Kineococcus endophyticus: one gene and its partner. The protein of the gene in region 2 binds, or shares a complex with, the protein of the main gene of each other region. Links are inferred from orthologs where the notes say so. Each region holds a gene or a part of one and is shown on either strand. Other genes may lie near its edges.

Region 1 (10,895 bases), on a different replicon or contig from region 2:
TAGCCGGTCTGACCGGGGCCGACCGGTTCGCCGGCGTCGTCGACGACCTCGGCCACGATGCCCGGCAGCGGGACCTGCGCCGATCCGGCCTTGAGCGCGGTGACACCGGGCAGCGGGGCGATCATCTGCGCGCCGGTCTCGGTCTGCCACCACGTGTCCGCGATGGGGGTGCGGTCGGAGCCGATGACGCGGCGGTACCAGTTCCACGCCTCGGGGTTGATGTTCTCCCCGACGCTGCCCAGGACGCGCAGCGAGGACAGGTCGTGCTTGGCCGGGTGCTCCTCGCCCCACTTCATGCAGGTGCGGATCGCGGTCGGCGCGGTGTAGAGGACGGTGACACCGTACTTCTCGACGATGGACCACCAGCGGTCCTTGTCGGGGGTGTCCGGGGTGCCCTCGTAGACGACCTGGGTGAGGCCGTTGGCCAGCGGGCCGTAGACGATGTAGCTGTGGCCGGTGACCCAGCCGATGTCGGCGGTGCACCAGTAGACGTCGCGCTCGGGCTTGACGTCGAACACGTTCTTCGTCGTGTACGCGGTCTGGACGAGGTACCCGCCGGAGGTGTGCAGGATGCCCTTGGGTTTGCCCGTCGTGCCGGAGGTGTAGAGCACGAACAGCGGGTTCTCGGCGTCGAACGACTCCGCCTCGTGCTGCGGCGCAGCGCCTTCCAGCGCCTCGTGCCACCACACGTCGCGGCCCTCGACCCAGTCGACCTCCTCGCCGTTGCGGCGGACGACGAGGACGTTCGTGACGCTCGGCGCCCCCTTGGCCAGGGCGGCGTCGACGGCGGGCTTGAGCGTGGTGGGTTTCCCGCGACGGTAGGAGCCGTCGCACGTGATGACGAGCTTGGCCTCGGCGTCGTTGATGCGGGAGTTCAGCGCGTCGGCGGAGAACCCGCCGAACACCACCGAGTGCGCCGCCCCGAGGCGGGCGCAGGCCAGCATCGCGACGATGGACTCGACGAGCATCGGCAGGTAGATCGCCACGCGGTCGCCGGCCTGGACCCCGAGCGCCTGCAACGCGTTCGCAGCCCGCTGGACCTGCTCGTGCAGTTCGGCGTACGTCACGGCGCGGGTGTCGCCGGGTTCGCCCTCGAAGTGCAGCGCGACGCGGTCGCCGTTCCCGGCCTCGACGTGGCGGTCGACGCAGTTCACCGCCACGTTGAGCCTGCCGCCCACGAACCACTTCGCGAACGGCGCCCCCGACCAGTCCAGGACGTCGGTGAAGTCGGTGTCCCACGTGACGTTCTCGCGGGCCTGCTCGGCCCAGAACCCGAGCCGGTCGGCCGCGGCGCGCTCGTAGAGGTCGGCCTGGGCGACGGCCTGCGCGGCGAACTCCGGGCTCGGCGGCACGGTGGCCTGGGTCGTCGACTGGTCCTGCGGCGTGCTCACGGACGTCCTCCTCGACAGCCTGCTCTCGCGGGTACGCGACGAGGTTAGCCGTCGACGGTTGCGGGCGCGTTGCGGGTCGTCCGCGCAGGAATCCGCCGACGCGCTGAACGCCGCCGGTGCGAGCCGCGTACACACCCCCGACCCGGCCCCCGCCGGGTCCGGACCACCCCGACCAGCAGGAGGAACCCCGTGCGACCCCGTACCGCGATCACCGCCGCAGCCGCCGCCATCGCCCTCGTCGGCCTGGGCTCCACCACCGCCTCCGCCACCGCCGGCGGATCGGACCACGGGCGCAGCGACGCTCCCCGCGCCGTCGGCCTCGTCGACGGCACCCGCCTCGTCACGTTCTCCACCGCCACCGCCGGCGCCGTGAAGACGACGGGCACCCTGAAGGGCCTCAGCGGCGACACGAAGCTCGTCGGCATCGACGCCCGGATCCAGGACAAGCAGGTCTACGGCGTCGGCGACCGCGGCGGCGTCTACCGCCTCGACGTCCACGCCGCGCAGGCCAGCAAGGTGCTGCAGCTGACGGTCCCCCTGCAGGGCAACGCGTTCGGCGTCGACTTCAACCCCGTCGCCAACGCCCTGCGCATCGTCTCCGACAACGGCCAGAACCTGCGGCAGTCCTTCGCCCGCACCGACGCCGGGTACCCCGCCACCGTGGCCGACACGTCCCTGACGACGCCGCCCGCGGCCGGCACGACCACGGGCGTCACCGCCGCGGCCTACACGAACAACGACACCGACCCGGCCACGGCGACGACGCTGTTCGTCATCGGCACGAAGGACGACGTCGTCGCGGTGCAGTCCCCGGCGAACTCGGGCACGCTCGCGCCCACCGGGAAGCTCGGCGTCGACGTCTCCGGCAGCGTCGGCTTCGACGTCACCGGAACCACCGGGTACCTCGCGGTCCCCGGGGCGAAGGGCTCGCAGCTGTACCGGGTCTCGCTCCTGACGGGGGCGGCGACGCCGGTCGGGACGATCGAGGCGAAGGTCACCGACCTGGCGCTGCGCCTGTCCTGAGCCGGACGGACGCCGGGTCCGGCGGGCTGAGGGGGTCTGCCGGACCCGGCCCCGGCGGGGCGCAGGTGAGCAGGACGGACGGAGGAGCATGGGACGGCGCCACGGACGGCGCGGCGGCTCGACGCTGCAGGACGAGGCGAGCCGGGCCGACGGACTGCGGGACGAGACCGACGTCGCGCGCGCCTACGCGGCGCACGGGGCGGAGCTGTACCGCTTCGCCCTGCGCGGGCTCGGTGACGCGGCGGCCGCGCAGGACGTCGTGCAGGAGACCTTCCTGCGCGCCTGGCGGGCGGCGGACCGCTACGACCCGTCGCTCGCGAGCCTGCGGGTCTGGCTGTTCGCCATCGCCCGCAACACCCTGCTCGACCACGTGCGGGCGGCGGGAGCGCGACCCTGGCAGGGTGCGCTGGTGGCGGACGTCACCGACGTCACCACCGGGGCCGTCGGCGAGGACCCCGGCGAGGACGTCCTGCGGGGGTGGGTGGTCGAGGAGGCGCTGCGGCGGCTGTCCCCGGAGCACCGGACGGCGGTCGTCGAGACCTACCTGCGCGACCGGCCGCCCGCCGAGGGGGCGGCCGAGCTGGGGGTCCCGGTGGGCACGGTCCGCAGCCGGGTCTTCTACGGGCTGAAGGCGCTGCGGGTGGCGATGGACGAGATGGGGGTGGAGCCGTGAGCGGGGACCAGGGGGAGCACCGGGAGCTGCGCGAGCTGCTGGGCCTGCACGCCCTCGGCCTGACGCCGCCCGCGGACACCGCGCGCGTGCAGGCCCACCTCGACGGGTGCGCGGACTGCCGGGCCGAGCTCGCCGAGCTCGCACCGCTGCGCGCGGACCTGCGCCTCGTCGACCCGGACCGGCTGCCGGGCGAGGCGGCACCGCCCCGGGAGCTGGGCGACCGGGTGCTGGCCGCCGTCCGGCAGGAGTCGGTGCTGCGCGACCGCCGCGAACGGCGCGCGTCCAGGACGCGTCGGCTGCGCGCGGCGCTCGTCCCGGTGGCCGCTGCGGTCGTGGCGGCGGGCGTCGCCACCGGCGTCACCTGGCAGGTCGCGACCCGCGACCCGGCGCCCGCGGTGGCCGTCGAGGAGCTGCCCCTGACCGTCGTCGCCTCGGGCCTCAGGGCCGACGCGCCCGCCGTCGTCGTCCCGCACACGTGGGGCGTGGAGGTGACGTTCGAGGCGTCGGGCTTCGCCGCCGGGCGGACCTACCGCGCCGTCGTGCGCACCGCGGACGGTGCGACGCGACCGGCCGGGGAGTTCCTCGGCGTCGGGGCGGGGGAGCTGACGTGCGACATGCAGGCCGCCGTCCTGCGCGACGACGCGACGGGGTTCGAGGTGCTCGACGACGCGGGCGCGACCGTCCTCACCCTCCCGCTCCCCCGCGCCTGAGCGGGCGCGGACCCCGCGGGGAACGCCTCGTTGCCTCCCCGAGGTCGATCACCGGCCGCGGGGAGGCAACGAGGCCTCACCCCGCGGCAGCGGGGAGGCAACGCGGTCGCAGGGACCTCAGACGGACGCCGTCACTTGCGCCCGGTCCGCCACTTCATGCCCCACCCGAACGCCTCGTCGAGGGCCTGCTGCCCGCCCTGCACGTACCGCACCTCGCGCTGGACGGACACCTCGCGGCCGTCGGAGACGATCTGGGCGATCGCGCACATGGGCGAGCGGTCGTCGTGCTCGTCGAGGCGCACCTCGATCTCGGGGCCGGAGGTCGGGTGCAGGGTCACGACGCCGTCGGCGGCGGCCCAGTTCGGGACGCCCTCGTAGATGAAGGCGAAGACGAGGATCCGCTTGATGCGGGCCGCCTGACCGAGGTCGACGAAGAGGTTCTCCCCGCCGCCACCGGTGCGGTCGTCGCCGTCGAGCCAGACGACCGGGTCACCGGCACCGCGGTCGCGGAAGGCGTTGCCGAGGGCCTGCACGACGCCCTTGGACCCGTCGGAGAACTCGTACAGCGCGCCGATGTCCAGGTCGATCCCGGACTGCGGGGCCGCGGCGGCCTTGAGCTTGGAGAAGAACCCGCCACCCGAGGCGGGGGCGGCCCCGGCCGGACGCGCGTTCCAGGCCAGGTGCACGCGCAGCGTGCCGCCGGCCCCGCCCGACTTCGACAGCGACACCTTCGGCGCGGACTTGGTCAGCGTCACCTTCGAGAGCGAGACGCCCCCACCTCCACCGCCCGCGGGCGGTTCGGGGCTGTTCGCCTTCTTCGAGTAGTCGATGGCCACGGGTCCGACGCCTTTCGTCCGGGGAACTGTCTCCCAGCCAACGTACGGCTGCCCCGGGTAGTGCCGTCAGGTCCAGGGACCGGCGAGCAGCGCCCCCGTCAGCGGCGCGGACGGGTCCGCCCCCAGGTCCAGCCCCGACGCCGGCGCACCGGCGCGGACGAGCAGGTCGCCGACGGCGGCGATCATCGCGCCGTTGTCGGTGCACAACCGGATGGGCGGCACGCGCAGCTCGACACCGGCTGCGGCGCAACGCTCCTCGGCCAGGGACCGGACGCGCGAGTTCGCCGCCACCCCGCCGACGAGCAGCAGCGTGTCGACGCGGTGCTCGCGGCACGCAGCGAGGGCCTTGCGGGTCAGGACGTCGGCGACGGCCTCCTGGAAGCTCGCCGCGACGTCGGCGACGGGCACCTCGCCCCCGGCGTCGACGCGGGCCTCGACCCAGCGCGCGACGGCCGTCTTCACCCCCGAGAAGGAGAACCCGTACGCCGGGTCCGAGGGCCGGGACAGCGCGCGGGGGAAGCCGATGGCGTGCGGGTCGCCCTCGCGGGCCACGCGGTCCACGACCGGTCCGCCGGGGTAGCCGAGGCCGAGGACGCGGGCGACCTTGTCGAAGGCCTCCCCCGCCGCGTCGTCGATGGTGTCGCCGAGGTGCACGATCGGGTCGCGGCCGAGGTCGCCGAGCAGCAGCAGGGACGTGTGCCCGCCGCTGACGACGAGCGCCACGCACCGCGAGGGCAGCGGGCCGTGCTCCAGGACGTCGACGGCCGCGTGCCCGGCGAGGTGGTGGACGCCGTAGAGCGGCTTGTCGAGCGCGAACGCGAGCGCCTTGGCCGAGGCCAGCCCGACCTGCACGGCCGTCGACAGCCCGGGCCCCGCGGTCACGGCGACGGCGTCGACGTCGGACAGCTGCAGGGACGCCTTGTCCAGCGCCTCGTGCAGGACGGGGACGATGGCCTCGAGGTGGGCGCGGGCCGCGACCTCGGGGACGACACCGCCGAAGCGGGCGTGGGCGTCCATGCTCGAGGCGAGCGCGTCGCCGAGCAGCACGCCCTCGCTGACGAGGCCGACACCGGTCTCGTCGCAGCTGGACTCGACCCCGAGGACGATCACGCGGGCGCCCGCAGACCGGCCGCCTCGAGGATCTCGGCGCGTTCGTCGGCGGGCAGCCGGTCGACGTAGACGACGCCGTCGAGGTGGTCGCTCTCGTGCTGCAGGCAGCGGGCGAGCAGGCCGGTGCCGACGATGCGGACGGGCCGGCCGTGGACGTCGACGCCGCGGACCTCGGCGGTGTCGGGGCGGGCCAGGTCGGCGTACTCGCCGGGCACGGACAGGCAGCCCTCGCCGTCGAGGTCGAGGCGGCGCTTGCGGCCCGTGGGCAGGTGCAGGACGGGGTTCACGACGTGGGCGACGACGTTCTCGCCCGTCGTCTCCGACTCCGCGTCGGGGCAGTCGACGACGAAGACGCGCGCGTCGACGCCGATCTGGTTGGCGGCCAGGCCCACGCCGTCGGCGGCGTCCATCGAGGCGAACATGTCGGCGACGAGCTGGACGAGGTCGTCGTCGAAGGCCGTCACGGGCGTGCAGGGGCGGTGCAGCACGGGCGTGAAGTACCGCGTGATCGGGTGGACGACCCCGGTGCGCCCCTCGAAGACGACGGGGACCCGCTCCGCCGGCTCGACGGGGGTCGACGCGGGGTCTTCAGGGGAGCTCACGACACGTGATCGTAGGTCAGGGCTGCGGGTGGAAGCGGACCGCGAGCAGCGCGACGTCGTCCCCGCCCGCGTCCGGGCCCCCGTCCTCGACCTCCGCGAGCAGCTCGTCCAGCGCCGCGGCCAGGTGCGGACCGGCCAGACCGGACGCCTTGGCGCGCAACCGCTCGATGCCCACGTCGAGGTCGTCGTCGCGGCGCTCGACGAGGCCGTCGGTGTAGAGCAGCAGCGTCGCCCCCGCGGGGACCTCGACGACGTGGTCGGTGCGGTGACCGGCCCCCACCCCGAGCAGGAGGTCGGGGTCGGCGTCGAGGACGCGGGCGGTGCCGTCGGCCAGGACGAGGACGGGCGGCGGGTGGCCGGCGTTGGCCCAGCGCAGCACCCGCACCCCGGCCGCGCGGGCGCCGGCGTCCTGCTCGACGCGCACGACGAGGCAGCTGGCCAGGATCGCGTCGGCGCGGAAGGAGTCGACGACCGACTCCAGGCGGTCCAGCAGCAGCGCGGGCGGGTCGTCGCGGTCGACGGCCAGGGCGCGCAGGGCGATGCGCAGCTGCCCCATCTCGGCGGCCGCGGTGATGTCGTGCCCGGCGACGTCGCCGATGACGAGCAGCGTCGTCCCGTCCGGGAGCAGCACGCCGTCGTACCAGTCGCCCCCGACCTGGTCGTCGGTGTGGGCGGCGACGTACCGGGCGACGAGCTCGAGCCCGCCGGCCTGGGGCAGGTCCGTCGTGAGCATGGAGTTCTGCAGCGTGCGGGCCGTCGCCGTCCGCTCGGCCAGCAGCAGGGCCCGCTGCAGCGCCTGCGTCGTGTAGGAGGCGAGGGCCACCAGCATGGCCCGCTGCCCCTCGGGCAGGTCGACGTCCTCGCGCCAGACGACGGTGAGCAGCCCGACGCTGCGGCGGGCGGCCAGCAGCGGGACGGTCGCGACGAGCCGGGCCCGCGAGACGTCCCAGCGGTGGGCGAGCTCGGGGAACCCCGAGCGCAGGCTGTCCTCGTCGTCGAACCGCGGCTGCCCGTCGCGCAGGGCGACGAGTCCCGGGCCGGGACCGTCGAGGGGCACGTCCTGCCAGTGCTCCTGCGCCCCGGGCGCGTAGTCGCCCGTGAAGGGGGTGCGCAGGACCTGGCGGTCGTGGTCGACGACGGACACCGCCGCGTACGTCGCCCCGAAGCCCTCGCGCGCCGCGGCGGCGGCCACCTCGGCGACGTCGGCCACCGTGCGCGTGGCGGTCAGCGCCTCGGACAGCCGCAGCAGCCGCGTCGTGTTCTCCAGGGACCGCTGCAGCGATCCCATGAGGGCGTCGCGCTCGACCTCGAGCGCCCGCTCGGCGGTGACGTCGCGGAAGGAGCACAGGACGGTCTGCCGCCCGTCCGGGCCGTCGACGCGCTGGGCCCGGACCGCGATCCACCGGTCGGTGCCGGGGACGGGGCCGGTCCAGGTGACGAGCCCGCCCTCGGCGCGCGTGCGGCGCAGCTCGTCGTGGAAGTCGCTGCCGACCGCGGCGGGGAACACGTCGGACAGCAGCCGGCCCACCATCTGCGACGGCAAGAGGCCGTACAGGGCGGCGCCGGCGGCGTTGACGTGCTCGACGCGCCACTGCTGCGCGTCGAGCACGATGGTTCCCTCGGAGACCTCTTGCCACGCACGCAGGAGCAGCGGGTCCACCGCTCCCGCGGACGACATGCCAGCAGGTTAGGGACCAGGGGGCCTGTCCCGCAGGCGATCCGGCGCATCCACCGGTTCGCCCGGGACACCTCCCGAGGGGACCCCGCGGACGTCAGGCCGGGACGGCGGGGACCGAGAACTCGATCGTCCCGGCGTCCTGGACGGACACGAAGCCGAGGTTCGGCGCCTGCACGCCGTAGTCGGACCACGTGACCGGCAGCGAGCCCGTGACGGTCACGGCCTTGTCCGCCGTGCGCTGCACGGTCGCGGGGACGGTGACGTCCTTCGTCGTGCCCTTGAGCGTCATCGCCCCGGTGAGCTGGACGGCGATCGTCGAGCCGACCTCGAGCCCACCGAGCGGGACGGGGGAGGTCACGGCGAAGTCGGCGGTCGGGAAGCGGTCGACGTCCATGATGTCGGCGCCGCGGAACTGCCCGTCGCGGGCGCTGGAGTCGGTCTCGACGCTGGCGAGGTCGACGGACACCTTCCCCGCGGTGAGCTGCCCGCCGTCGACGGTGAGCGAGCCCGTGACCTCGTCCGTCCGCCCCGTGACGGTGACGTTCTGGCCGTTGAGGACCTCGTCGACGCGGTATCCCGCGGTGCCACCGCTCGTGATCGCCCACGACCCGTTGAGCGCGGCGTCGGTGGAGGCCGCGGTGGCGGTCGCGCTCGGCGTGGAGCCGGCGGTGACGAGCGGGGCCGCGGCCTTGGCGCCCTCGACCTTCGCGTAGATCCGCGGGCCCACGACGGCGGCCAGGACGAGGAGGACGACGACCACGGCCAGCCCGATCCAGAGCCTGCGGCGGCGCGGCCGGCCCGGCCCCGTGGAGCGGGAGGGACTGTCGGTGGTGCTGGTGCTGCTCATGGGGACCCCCGTGAGTCGTGACGCCGTCCGGTCGGGGCGTCGTGTCACCGGCTACACGGATCCGGCGGGCCCCGGGGTTCAGCTGCGAGCCTGCCGGGAGGCCGGGAACCACCTGGACGGACGCCGGGAGCTCCCCCGACCAGCGGGTGAACGGCGGGCGAACCCCGGATGGCGTCGTCCCCCTCTCAACTACGACGGTGCGTCGTTGCAAACGTTGCGGCGCAGGCGGTGCGACGCCGTCCGCGGTGGTCCGGAGCACCCCCGTGGAGGGCCTACCCTCGACGCGTGCCGTTTGAGCGACTTGAGCGATTGCGCCTCATGAGCGACTACCTGGCCCCGACGCCCGTGTGGGCGCCGGCCGACCTCGGGGGCTTCGTCCTCAGCCCCACGCACCTGGACCACCTGGGCCTGGACGAGCACCTGCGCACGGGCCTGCTGGCCTGGCAGGCCTACTTCGACGAGCACCACCCCGTCGACCTGTGCGGGTGGGACTCCCCGTCGTCCTGCACCACGTACGCCAGCGAGGGGTTCCGGCTGCAGTCGGAGCTGAACCACGCGCTGCCCGGGGTCCACTTCGACCTCGACCTGTGGCCCGTGCGGGCCGTGGACCTGGACGTCCTGCCCCTCTGACGGTCCCCCGTCAGGACCCCTTGGCCGCCTTCGCGGCCCGCTTGGCCTCCTGCTTGGTCGCGCGCACCTTCTGCAGCGACTCGGCGTCGACGATGTCGGCGACCGACCGGTAGGACCCCTCCTCGCCGTAGTCGCCCGCGGCGCCGCGCCAGCCCTCCGGCTGCACCTCGTAGCGCTTGCCGAGCAGGGCGACGAAGATCTTGGCCTTCTGCGCACCGAACCCGGGCAGCGCGGACAACCGCTTGAACAGCTCCCGGCCGTCCGCCACCCCCGTCCACAGGTCCTCGGTGCGCCCGTCGTAGGTGTCGACCAGTGCCTGCGCGAGGGCCTGGGCGCGCTTGGCCATCGACCCCGGGTACCGGTGCAGCGCCGGGGGTCCCTTGAACCACGCCTCGACCGTCCCCGGGTCGGCCGCGGCGAGGTCGTGCGCCGACAGGACCTGCGCGCCCATCCGCTCGGCGAGCAGCTTCGGGGCGGAGAACGCCCACTCCATCGGCACCTGCTGGTCGAGCAGCATGCCGAGCAGCAGGGCCAGCGGGTCCCGCGACAGCAGGTCGTCGGCGGCCTCGTCCTGGGTCAGGTGAACCGTGGGCACGGGACGATCGTGCCCTACTGGGCCGGGGTCCCGACAGGAGCCGTGGGGCTGGAGGGTGCGGGGCTGCTCGGCCGCACCGTCGCCGGGTCGGGTCCGCAGACGATGCGGTTCTCGGGGTTGTAGACCGTCGTCCACGTCTCCCGCTGCGGCGCACCGCCACCGACGGGCGTCATGACGCGCGTGACGTCGACCGTGAACCCCGTCGCCGTGGCCGAACTGGCCTTGCAGCCGCCGGAGGTGTCGTAGATCGTCCGCGGCGGCTTGACGTTGCGCCGCACGGACTTCTCGGCCGTGACGTCCATGAACTTCGTCCCGTACATCGAGACGACGACCTGGTTCCCGACGATCCCGGCCTGGATGTAGACGCCGTGGCCGGAGTCGTTGCGGAAGCGGTTGTCGATGCTGCGCCAGTCGATCGTGGCCTCCCGGCCCTCGGGGTAGCGGGAGATGTAGAACGAGTGCGGTTTGTGCTCGATCTCGTCGAGGCCGCCGAAGAACACCGCGTTGAACAGCGTGGTGGACAGCTGCGAGACGCCGCCGCCGTAGTCGTCGACGAGCCGGCCGCCGGAGATGACGGGCGCGCGGTTGAACCCGCGTTCGGGCGTGCGCTCCCCGACGGTGTCGTTGAGGGAGAACTCCTCCCCCGGGCGCAGGATCGTGCCGTCGACGTGCGAGGCGGCGATGCGGATGTTCTCGGTGCGGCCCTTGTTCGCCGTCAGGGTGGTGGCGAACGTGGAGATGCGCTCGGTGATCCCCAGCTGCTGCAGCGCTTCCGTCGTCAGCGCGGGCTGGGACTCGGT
Region 2 (10,950 bases):
CCCGCGATGACGCTCGCCGCGCGGCTCGCGCACGTGCGGCGGGTGCCGGCCGGGGCGGGCGTCTCCTACGGCCTGACCTACACCGTGCCCGCCGACACGACCCTCGGTCTGGTGCCGCTGGGCTACGGCGACGGCGTCCCGCGGCACGCCTCCTGGGACGGGGAGCGTTCCGGGGAGGTCCTCGTCGCCGGGGCCCGGCGGCGCATCGCCGGTCGCGTCTGCATGGACCAGGTCGTCGTCGACCTCGGTGACGAGGCGGCGCTGCCCGGGGACCCGGCCGTCGTCTTCGGCCCCGGCGGCGACGGGGAGGCCACGGCCGACGACTGGGCGCAGGCCGCCGGGACGATCTCCTGGGAGGTCGTCACCCGCATCGGCGCCCGCGTCCCCCGCCGCCACACCGGGACGGCCGGCGTCCCGCAGCCCCCGGAGGTCCCCGCGTGAGGCCCACCCTGCCCACCCTGCCGACGCTGCCCGTCCGTCGGCGCCCCCTGCGCCGGCGCACGAGCGACCGGCGCGAGGAGCTGCTCCCGCTCACGGGCAGCCCCGTCGAGGTCGTCACCGACGACGGCGCCCGGCTGCACGTCGAGGTCGACGAGCTCGACCGCCCGGCCACGACCGGTGCGGGTCCGGCGCCGACGGTCGTGCTGTGCCACGGCTACGCCCTGACGGCCGACTGCTGGCACTTCCAGCGCCTCGCGCTGCGCGGCCGGTACCGGCTCGTCCTGCCCGAGCTGCGCGGTCACGGCCGGTCCGGCCGCGGCCCCGACGGACCCGTGGGCGTCGCCCGCCTCGCCGACGACCTCGGGCAGGTCCTCGACGCCGTCGCCCCCGACGGACCCGTCGTCCTCGTCGGGCACTCCCTGGGCGGCATGACCGTCATGGAGCTCGCCGCCCGCCGGCCCGACCTGCTGCCCCGGATCGCCGCCGTCGCCCTCGTGGCGACGTCGGCGGGCGGGCTCGCGGCCGTCGACCACGGGCTGCCGCTGCTGGGGCACCACCTCGTGCACTGGGCCGAGCTGGCCCTGGAGCGGGCGGGGGGCCGCTACGAGGTCCTCGAACGCAGCCGCCGCGTCGGGGCCGACCTCGAGCAGCGGCTCGTGCGGCACTGGAGCTTCGCCGGGCCGGTCGCGCCCGAGCTCGTCCGGCTCAGCGCCCGGATGATGGCGCAGACGCCCGTCGACGTCATCGCCGACCTGCTGCCCGCCTTCGCCACCCTCGACGAGCGGGAGGCGCTCGCGGGCCTGGCGGGCCGCCCCGTCCTGGTCGTGGCCGCCGAGCGGGACCTCATGACCCCGGCCGCCCACGGCCGGGGGATCGCCGACGCCCTGCCCGAGGCCGAGCACGTGCTCGTCCGCGGGGCCGGGCACCTCGTCATGCTCGAGCACCCCGGGGTGGTGACGTCCCGCCTGGAGCGGCTGCTGGCGCGGGCCGCCGACGCGTCCGGTCCGCCGGCCGCGACGCACGAGGTCGTGGTCCCCCTGGCCCGTCGAGGACGCCGGAGGCGCGCGTGAGCACCGAGCACCTGCTGCGGACGCCCGAGGAGACGACGGCGTTCGGCGAGCGCGTGGGGCGTCAGTTGCGCGCCGGTGACCTCGTCCTGCTGTCCGGGGACCTCGGCGCCGGCAAGACGACGTTCACCCGCGGGCTGGCGGCCGCGCTCGGCGTGCGCGGGCCGGTGACGTCCCCGACGTTCGTGATCGCGCGCGAGCACCCGTCCCTCGTCGGCGGGCCGGTGCTCGTCCACGTCGACGCCTACCGCCTCGGGTCCCTCGCCGAGGTCGACGACCTCGACCTCGACACCGCGGCCGAGGAGGCCGTGACCGTCGTGGAGTGGGGGCGCGGGCTGGTGGAGGAGATCGCGGGGGACCGGCTCGAGGTCGACCTGCGGCGCCCCACCGGGGCGGCCCCCTCCACCGACGGGGCGGGGGAGGACCCCGAGGCCGGGGCCCCCGTCGAACCGCGGCGCGCGGTCGTGCGCGGCGTCGGCGAGCGCTGGGCGGGGGTGGACCTCGCGTGAGCGGACGGCAGGGGTCGCTGGCCGAGCGGACCGACGACGACCGCGTCCACGGCTTCGCCCGGCGGCACGCCGTCCGGCCCCGTACGGGAGTGCTCGTCGTGCACGGCTTCACGGCCACACCGCTGTCCGTGGCGGCGTGGGCCGAGGAGTTCCACGCGGCGGGGTTCGACGTCGAGGTCCCGCTGCTGCCCGGGCACGGCACCACCGCCGCGGACTGCGACCGCACGACGTGGGCCGACTGGCTCGGGGCGGCGCAGGCCGCGCTGGACCGGCTGGACCACGAGGTCGTCCTCGTGGCCGGCATCTCGATGGGCGGTGGCCTGGCGCTGCGGCTGGCCGAGCTGCGCCCGGACCGTGTGCACGGCCTCGTGCTGGCCAACCCGGCCGTGCTCCTGGAGCCGTGGAAGCTGGCGGCGGTGCAGGTGCTGGGCCGGGTCCTGCCGCGCTGGCCCGGCGTGGCCGGGGACCTGCAGGACACGACCGCCCAGGTGCTGGCCTACGACACGACGCCGTTGCGCGCGCTCGTCTCGCAGGCCGCGGGGTGGCGCGACGTGCGGCGCGACCTCGCGCTCGTCCGGCAGCCGCTGCTGCTCCTGCGCTCGCGCGTCGACCACGTCGTGCCCGCCGCCTCCGCGCGCGCCGTCCTGGCCGGGGTGTCCTCGGCCGAGGTCTCGGAGGTGGTGTACGCCAACAGCTTCCACGAGCTGACGTCGGACCGGGACGCGCCGGCGGTCTTCGCCGCCTCGGTCCGGTTCGCCCGCCGCCGTTCGCACCCCTCCGACCGCCCGGACGGGACGGCCGCCGGACCGTCCTAGACTCCCGGACGTGCTGCTGCTCGCCCTCGACACCGCGACCGACGGGGTGGCGGTCGCCGTCCACGACGGGGAGCGGGTCCTCGCCTCCGCCCGGGCCGGGACGGCCCGCAGCCACAACGAGGTCCTCGTGCCGACCGTTGCGCAGGTGCTGCGCGCCGCGGGCCGCGAACGCCGGGACGTCACGGACGTGGCCGTCGGCGTGGGCCCCGGGCCCTACACCGGTCTGCGCGTCGGGATCGCCACCGCCCGCACCCTCGCCCTGGCGTGGGGAGCCCGCGTCCGCGGCGTCTGCTCCCTCGACGCGCTGGCCGCCGCGGCCGTCGCCGAGGGCACCACGGGGGAGTTCCTCGTCGCCACCGACGCCCGCCGCCGCGAGGTGCACACGGCGCGCTACCTGGTCGTCGGCGGAGCGGTCGGAGTGCGGCGCACCGCCGGACCGGACGTCCTGCGGCCCGCTGACGTGGTCGTGGACGTCCCCGTCGTCGGCGCGGGCACGCGACTGTACCCCGAACTCCTCGGTGGGGAGCACGGCCCGTTCGACGTCGACGGCGGTGCGCTGGCCCAGGTCGTCGTCGACGCGCTCGCCGGCCGCGGCGCCCTGGAGCTCCTGCCGCCCGAACCCCTCTACCTGCGGCGGCCGGACGCCGTGGCACCGGGAGCGCGCAAACGCGTCACGGCGTAGCGTGCCCGGGTCTGGGAAGTCTCGACGAGGAGGTCCCGCCCGTGCCCGCAGCGGTCAGCAACCCGGTTCTGGAGTCGGCCGTCCGGCGGGCCTCCCGCCGGCTCATGCCGATGATCGTCGTCCTCTACGTGGTCTCGTTCCTGGACCGCACGAACGTCAGCTTCGCCGAGCGGGCCCTGGAACTTGACCGCGGGATCTCGGCCGCGGCCTACGCGTTCGGGGCGGGCGTGTTCTTCATCGGCTACGCGATCTTCGAGATCCCCAGCAACCTCGCGCTGCGCCGGTTCGGGGCGAAGGCGTGGCTGGCGCGCATCGCCATCACGTGGGGGATCGTCTCGGCGTGCTTCGCCTTCGTGCAGGGCGAGACGTCGTTCATCGTCCTGCGGTTCCTCCTCGGCGTCGCCGAGGCGGGGTTGTTCCCCGGCATCATCATGTACCTGGCCGAGTGGTTCCCGAACGCGCACCGCGTCCGGATGTTCGCCATCTTCTACCTCGCGCAACCGTTCTCGCAGATGATCGGGTCACCGCTGTCGGGGGTCCTCATCAGCCTCGGCGACTCCGTCGACGGGATCGCGGGCTGGCAGTTGATGTTCGCCGTCGAGGGCGGTCTCGCGGTGGTCGCGGGGATCGTCGCGATCTTCGCCCTCGTGAACTCCCCGCAGCAGGCGACGTTCCTGTCCGAGCAGGAGAAGGGCGCGCTGCGGCAGGCCATGGCCGAGGAGGACGACCTGCGGTCGGCCGACGGCCCCGGCGGCGTCTGGGCGGCCATGCGCAACGGTCGCGTCTGGTACTTCACGGTCGTCTACTTCTGCCTGCAGATCGCCGTCTACGGCGTGACGTTCAACCTCCCGACGCAGGTGGCGGGGCTGACGGGCCGCGACGTCGGCTGGCAGGTCGGCCTGATCACCGCCGTGCCGTGGTTCGTGGGGATGTTCGCCTGCTACTTCGTCGGCCGGCACGCCACGACGGTCCGCCGCCGCCGCACGTGGGGAACGTGGCTGTTCGTCAGCACGGGCGTGTTCGTCATCGGGTCGGCGGCGGCGGGCGCGAGCGGGTACGCGCTCGTCGGGATCGTCTGCATCTCCGTGGCCGTCGCCTCGTTCCTGTCGATCGGGCCGATCACCTGGTCCTACCCGACGGCGTTCCTCACGGGGGCGGCCGCGGCGGCGGGCATCGGGCTCATCAACTCCCTCGGGAACCTCGGGGGTTTCGTCGCCCCGAACCTGCGGGAGTTCGTCGCCTCCAGCACGGGGTCGGACGCCCTCGGGGTCGCCGCGCTCGGCGTCCTGCCGTTCCTGGCCGCCGTGATGATGTGGGGCACCAAGCGGTTCCGGCTGCGGGCCGACCGGCTGCTCGTCGACGTGCGCGACGGGGCGGACGAGCGGACCCGGGGCTAGGACCCCCACCAGCGCAGGACGCGCAGGGCGAGGAACGTCACCCAGCGCGAGGGTTCCCCGGCGGGGCCGTCGACGGGGAACCAGACGGCGCCGGGGAACCGGTCCGTCCGCGTCCACCGGCCGTCGGGCCGCCGTTGCGACCGGACGACGTCGACGGCCTCGGCCATCCGGGCGTCCCGCGTCCCGACCTCGCGGAAGTGGTCGAGGGCGTTCAGCACGCTGTACCCCCAGCGGAACGGGTAGGTGTGGTCGTCGACCCACGGCGCGACGAGTTCGCCGGTGCTGAGCCGGCGCCGCAGCCGGCGTTCCAGCAGGTACTCCTCACCCGCGGCGGCGGACGTCGTCGTCCCCGTGCGGCGTTCGGCGTCGCGCAACGCCCGGACGGCGGCGAGGGTGGAGTGGAACGAGGACCGCGTCGAGCCCTCGACCCACGCGCAGTTCCAGCCGCCGTCGGCCATCCGGTGCTCCTCGAACCACCGGACGAGGCCGCTCACGTCGACCCCGAGCCACCCGCCGTTGAGCAGGGTCCACGCGTTGATGCAGCAGTCGACCTCCCCGCCCCAGTAGGGCAGGTCGTCGTACTCCCACCGCGCGTCGGCGAGCCGTTCCGCGGTGTCGCCCAGCGCTCCGGCGTCGACACCCCACTCCCGCAGGGAGTTCAGGACCCACGTCGTGGCCGTCCACGGCTGTGGGCCCGTCGGGTCGGCGTCGGCGGGGAAGAACGCACCGCCGGCCCACCGTCCGTCGGGGTCCTGCAGCGCGAGCAGGCGCGCGCCGAACCCCTCGTGCGGGACGCGGGCGCGGGTGGCCTCCCAGACCTCGGTGGGTTCGTCGGCGAGGTCGCGTTCGACCTGCCACCGCAGTGCGGGGTCGGAGTCCAGCAACCAGTCCAGCACCTGCTCCGGTTCGTCCACGGCACCAGCGAACCACCGTGCGGAGCGCTGCGGAAGGGCGGCAGACTGCGCGTGTGGAGGAACCGTCCGTCGTCCTGCGTCCCGCCGAACCCGCCGACCTGTCCCGCGTGCAGGACGTGGAACGCGCTGCGGGGGAGGCGTTCCGGGACCTCGGCATGACGGCCGTCGCCGACGACGACCCGCCCGCCCTCGACGTGCTCGCCGCGCACCGGGCGGCGGGACGCGCCTGGGTGGCGGTCGAGGAGGGGACCGGGGCGGTCGTCGGGTACCTGCTCCTCACCGTCGAACCCGTCGACGGGAACGGTCACGTCGAACAGGTCAGCGTCCACCCCGGCCACGCCCGCCGCGGGATCGGCCGGCGCCTCCTCGAGCTCGCGGCCGACGTCACCCGGGAGGACGGCCGACCGGCGCTGACGCTGACGACCTTCGCCGACGTGCCGTGGAACGCGCCGTACTACCGGCGGCTGGGTTTCCGCGACGTGGCCGACCCCGGCCCGCAGCTGCGGGCCCTGCGCGTGCACGAGGCCGAGCTCGGCCTCGACGCGTGGCCGCGGCTGTGCCTGGCCCTGGACCTGACCGGACCCACCGGTGTCGTCCTGCGCGACATGCGCTGGTGGGACGTCGCCGACGTGCACGCCCTCGAGAGCGACCTGTTCGGCCGGGGCGCCTGGAGCGTCGAGGCGTTCTGGGGGGAACTCGCGCAACCGAACCGTCGGTTCCTGGTGGCCGAGGACGCGGGGCGCGTGGTCGGGTACGGCGGGATCGTCGTCGCGGGGGCCGACGCCGACGTGCAGACCATCGGTGTGGCCCGCGACCAGCAGGGCCGGGGGACGGGCCGCGCGCTGCTGCGGGAACTGCGCACCAGCGCTGTCGACGCCGGTGCGACGCACCTGCTGCTGGAGGTGCGGGCCGACAACGAGCCGGCCCAGCACCTCTACCGCAGCGAGGGGTTCGAGCAGATCGCCCGGCGGGCCCGGTACTACCAGCCCGACGACGTCGACGCGCTCGTCCTGCGGGCGCGCATCAGCTGACCGGGTCCACCACCAGCACGCTCTGCCTGCCCGCCACGCGCGTCAGGACGATCGTCGCGGGCCGGGACCCCTTGAGCGCCAGCTGCTTGCGCAACTGGTCGGGGTCGACGGCGGTCCCGCGCTTCTTGACGGTCAGCGCTCCGACGTCCAGGGAGCGCAGGTGCGCCCGCAGGCTCTTGAGCCCGAACGGCAGCACGTCCAGGACCCGGAACGAGCGGACGAGCGGGGAGGAGACCGCGTCGTCCGTCGTGACGTAGGCGATCGTCTCGTCGACGAGCCGGCCTCCGAGGTCGGCCGCGACGCGTCCGACGAGCCCGGCCCGGATGACCGCGCCGTCGGGTTCGTGCAGGAACCCGCCGACCGCGCCCACCTCGGCGTCGGGCAGGTCCACCGAGTCCAGGTCGACGGCGACACCGCCCCGCACCACCCGCGCGCTGCGCGCCACCCCCGGCCGGGCCAGCGGTCCGCACCACAGCGCGCACTCGACGACCTCGCCGTCGACGGAGGTCCACTGCGCCTCGGCGTCCGCGGGGACGAGCTCGTGGGGCAGGCCCGGCGCGAGCTTGGCCCCCGTCGCCGGGACCCGGGCGGCCGTCGCCAGCACGAACGACAGCGGCGGCGAGGTGGCCTCGGGGTCGAAGACGCGCCGCCCGCCCGACGTCCGGCGGGCCGGGTCGAACCACGCGCCGTCGCCCTCGCCGAGCTCGCCGGTGATCCCGGCCGTGACGTCCTCGCAGCGGACGGCCACCCCGAGGTTGTGCGTGGCGACGGCGGCCGTGACGGGGTCGGCGTCGACGGGCAGGACGGCGAGCCCCGCGTCGAGGAAGGCCAGGGAGTCCGCGCCGACGCCGCAACCGAGGTCGGCGACCCTCGCCACCCCCGCCGCGACGAAGCGGCGGGCGTGCTCGCGGGCGACGACGGCGCGGGTCGCCTGCTCGACACCGGCTGCGGTGAACAAAAGGTCTCGGGCCCGGTCGCCGAACTTCGCGGCCGCCTTCGCCCGCAGCCGCGACTGGGTCGTGGCCAGGGCGGCGAGGGCCGGGTCGTGGCCCGCGCGCCGCAGCCGGGTGGCCAGCGCGACGGGGTCCTCACCGGCCGTCCCGGCCAGGGCGTCGAGGAGGGCGCGGCCCGCCGGGGACCGCAGGGCGTCGACGTCGGCGGTGTTCACCCGGAGGATGCTCCCAGAGCCCCCCTGCGTCTGGCACTCGTCAGGGCTGAGTGCTAACGTCTCGCGCAGCGTCGGTGGCACTCCCCGGGTGGGAGTGCCAACGGGGCAGCGGCCGCCCGGAACCCGCGACGACGGTCGTCCGCTCCCCACCGTTCCGACCGTCCCGTACGCCAGTTCGCTGAAGCAGAAGGGGAGGGCCGCACCAGTGTCGGTCTCCATCACTCCGCTCGAGGACCGCATCGTCGTCAAGCCGCTCGACGCGGAGCAGACGACCGCTTCCGGTCTCGTCATCCCGGACACCGCCAAGGAGAAGCCCCAGGAGGGTGAAGTCCTGGCCGTGGGCCCGGGTCGCGTGGACGACAACGGCAACCGCGTGCCGGTCGACGTGGCCGTCGGCGACAAGGTCATCTACTCCAAGTACGGCGGCACCGAGGTCAAGTACGGCGGCGACGAGCTGCTGATCCTCTCGGCGCGCGACGTCCTCGCCAAGGTCGCCAAGTAGTCGACCAGAGGTCCTGACGCCCCGGGCACCCGATCTCGGGTGCCCGGGGCGTCCCTCGTTGCGCACGTCTACGGAAGGAAGAAGACATGGCCAAGCAGCTCTCGTTCGACGACAAGGCCCGCAAGTCCCTCGAGCGCGGCGTCGACGCGCTCGCCAACGCCGTCAAGGTGACCCTCGGCCCCAAGGGCCGCAACGTCGTCATCGACAAGAAGTGGGGGGCGCCGACGATCACGAACGACGGCGTCACCATCGCCCGCGAGGTCGAGCTCGACGACCCGTACGAGAACCTCGGCGCGCAGCTCGCGAAGGAGGTCGCCACCAAGACGAACGACGTCGCCGGTGACGGCACCACCACCGCGACCGTCCTGGCCCAGGCCCTCGTCAAGGAAGGCCTGCGCAACGTCGCGGCCGGCGCGGCCCCCTCCGGCCTCAAGCGCGGGATCGACAAGGCCGTCGAGGCCGTCAACGACAAGCTCCTGTCGCTGGCCCGCGACGTCGACGGCAAGGGCGACATCGCCCACGTCGCGACGATCTCGGCCCAGGACGCGACGGTCGGCGACCTGCTCGCCGACGCGTTCGACAAGGTCGGCAAGGACGGCGTCATCACGGTCGAGGAGTCCTCCACGACCGCCCTCGAGCTGGACTTCACCGAGGGGATGCAGTTCGACAAGGGCTACATCTCGCCGTACTTCGTCACCGACGCCGAGCGTCAGGAAGCGGTCCTCGAGGACGCCTACGTGCTCGTGCACCAGGGCAAGATCTCGACGGTCCAGGACCTGCTGCCGCTGCTGGAGAAGGTCCTCAAGGTCTCCAAGCCGCTGCTGATCATCGCCGAGGACGTCGACGGCGAGGCGCTGTCGACCCTGGTCGTCAACAAGATCCGCGGCACCTTCAACGCCGTCGCGGTGAAGGCCCCCGGCTTCGGCGACCGCCGCAAGGCGATCCTGCAGGACATCGCCACCCTCACCGGCGCGCAGGTCGTCGCCGAGGAGGTCGGCCTCAAGCTCGACCAGATCGACCTCGACGCGCTGGGCACCGCCCGCCGCATCACGGTCACCAAGGACGACACGACGATCGTCGACGGCGCCGGCTCGGCCGACGACATCGCCGGCCGCGTCGCCCAGATCAAGGCCGAGGTCGAGCGCACCGACTCCGACTGGGACCGCGAGAAGCTCCAGGAGCGCCTCGCCAAGCTGTCCGGCGGTGTCGTCGTCATCAAGGTCGGCGCGCACACCGAGGTCGAGCTCAAGGAGAAGAAGCACCGCATCGAGGACGCCGTCTCCGCGACGCGCGCCGCGATCGAGGAGGGCATCGTCGCCGGCGGCGGCTCGGCCCTGGTGCACGCCGTCTCCGTGCTCGAGGACGGCCTGGGCACGACCGGCGACGAGGCGACCGGTGTCGCGCTCGTCCGCAAGGCGGCTTCGGAGCCGCTGCGCTGGATCGCCGAGAACGCCGGCCTCGAGGGCTACGTCGTCGTGGAGAAGGTCCGCTCGCTCGAGCCGGGCAACGGCCTCAACGCCGCGACCGGCGAGTACGTCGACCTGCTGGCCGGCGGGGTCCTCGACCCGGTCAAGGTGACGCGCTCCGCGCTGCGCAACGCCGCCTCGATCGCGTCGATGGTGCTCACCACCGACACGCTCGTCGTGGACAAGAAGGAGGAGGAGCCCGCCGCTGCGGGTCACGGTCACGGCCACGGCCACTGACCTCTCCTGAGGACCACGCGAAGGGCCCGGCTCCCCTGGGGGAGCCGGGCCCTTCGTCGTTCCCAGCGGTGTCCCGGCCCACCGGCCGGTCCGTGCGCCGCACCACACCGCGCACGGGGTGGAGCAGGGCGTCAGCCGGCGATGCGCATCCCGCGGCGACGCTCGGTCGCGTAGACGGCTTCGCGGTCGTCCTCGGTCATGCCGCCCCACACGCCGTAGGGCTCGCGGACCTTCAGGGCGTGCTTGCGGCACTGCTCCAGGACGGGGCACCCACCGCAGATCGCCTGGGCGGCGGCGTCGCGGTTGCGGCGGGCGGGGCCACGCTCGCCCTCGGGGTGGAAGAAGAGGTTCGGGTCGGCTTCGCGGCAGGAACCGTCGAGCTGCCACTCCCAGACGTCGGCGACGGGTCCGGGGAGACGGGAGATCTCGGCCATGGTGGTGTGCTCCTCGCTGGGGGATCGTGCTGAGTGGCGGTGCGTCTGACCATGAAGCTACAACCGCGTCAGAAGTTGTTCAAGCCCCTGGGGGGAAGTCGTCCCCGATCGGGTCAGGATCCGGTCCCGGCCGGGCCGACGCCCGGGGGCCGGTCGCGTGGACAGCTCCCTGAACCAGGTGTGAACAAGGTGCAGAGATCCGGGGTCCCCGCCAGCCGAACGCCCCGGAACAACGCCGACCGTCCGTTGAACAACGCTGAACAGCATTGGCGCGGTGAGGTGAGTGG

Evidence for each region.
Region 1: the proteins of tsaB (region 2) and tsaD are in contact, whole or in part, in a solved structure (PDB 4WQ4), measured with the Escherichia coli proteins. The link is inferred for Kineococcus endophyticus from one-to-one orthologs.

The regions. Positions count from the first base shown.
Region 1 is NZ_JBFNQN010000004.1:335,917-346,811, reverse strand. Bases 3,722-6,622 are described here. They hold tsaD (tRNA (adenosine(37)-N6)-threonylcarbamoyltransferase complex transferase subunit TsaD), read right to left. Parts: upstream 5,744-6,622; coding sequence 4,700-5,743; downstream 3,722-4,699. Other genes in these bases: AB1207_RS07645 (SpoIIE family protein phosphatase), read right to left, coding at 6,362-6,622; def (peptide deformylase), read right to left, coding at 5,740-6,252; AB1207_RS07660 (tellurium resistance protein), read right to left, coding at 3,929-4,633; AB1207_RS07665 (anti-sigma factor family protein), read left to right, coding at 3,722-3,797. Outside these bases: acs (acetate--CoA ligase), read right to left, coding at 1-1,391; AB1207_RS07675 (DUF4394 domain-containing protein), read left to right, coding at 1,581-2,414; AB1207_RS07670 (sigma-70 family RNA polymerase sigma factor), read left to right, coding at 2,503-3,087; more of AB1207_RS07665, read left to right, coding at 3,084-3,721; more of AB1207_RS07645, read right to left, coding at 6,623-8,023; AB1207_RS07640 (YceI family protein), read right to left, coding at 8,118-8,870; AB1207_RS07635 (immunity protein CdiI family protein), read left to right, coding at 9,156-9,500; AB1207_RS07630 (HhH-GPD-type base excision DNA repair protein), read right to left, coding at 9,511-10,095; AB1207_RS07625 (VanW family protein), read right to left, coding at 10,110-10,895.
Region 2 is NZ_JBFNQN010000003.1:318,032-328,981, forward strand. Bases 1,723-4,678 are described here. They hold tsaB (tRNA (adenosine(37)-N6)-threonylcarbamoyltransferase complex dimerization subunit type 1 TsaB), read left to right. Parts: upstream 1,723-2,842; coding sequence 2,843-3,514; downstream 3,515-4,678. Other genes in these bases: tsaE (tRNA (adenosine(37)-N6)-threonylcarbamoyltransferase complex ATPase subunit type 1 TsaE), read left to right, coding at 1,723-2,017; AB1207_RS05790 (alpha/beta hydrolase), read left to right, coding at 2,014-2,832; AB1207_RS05800 (MFS transporter), read left to right, coding at 3,556-4,678. Also shown: alr (alanine racemase), read left to right, coding at 1-441; AB1207_RS05780 (alpha/beta hydrolase), read left to right, coding at 438-1,511; more of tsaE, read left to right, coding at 1,508-1,722; more of AB1207_RS05800, read left to right, coding at 4,679-4,911; AB1207_RS05805 (squalene cyclase), read right to left, coding at 4,908-5,825; rimI (ribosomal protein S18-alanine N-acetyltransferase), read left to right, coding at 5,879-6,856; AB1207_RS05815 (class I SAM-dependent methyltransferase), read right to left, coding at 6,849-8,024; co-chaperone GroES, read left to right, coding at 8,230-8,526; groL (chaperonin GroEL), read left to right, coding at 8,613-10,229; AB1207_RS05830 (WhiB family transcriptional regulator), read right to left, coding at 10,361-10,663. UniProt on the Escherichia coli protein: Required for the formation of a threonylcarbamoyl group on adenosine at position 37 (t(6)A37) in tRNAs that read codons beginning with adenine.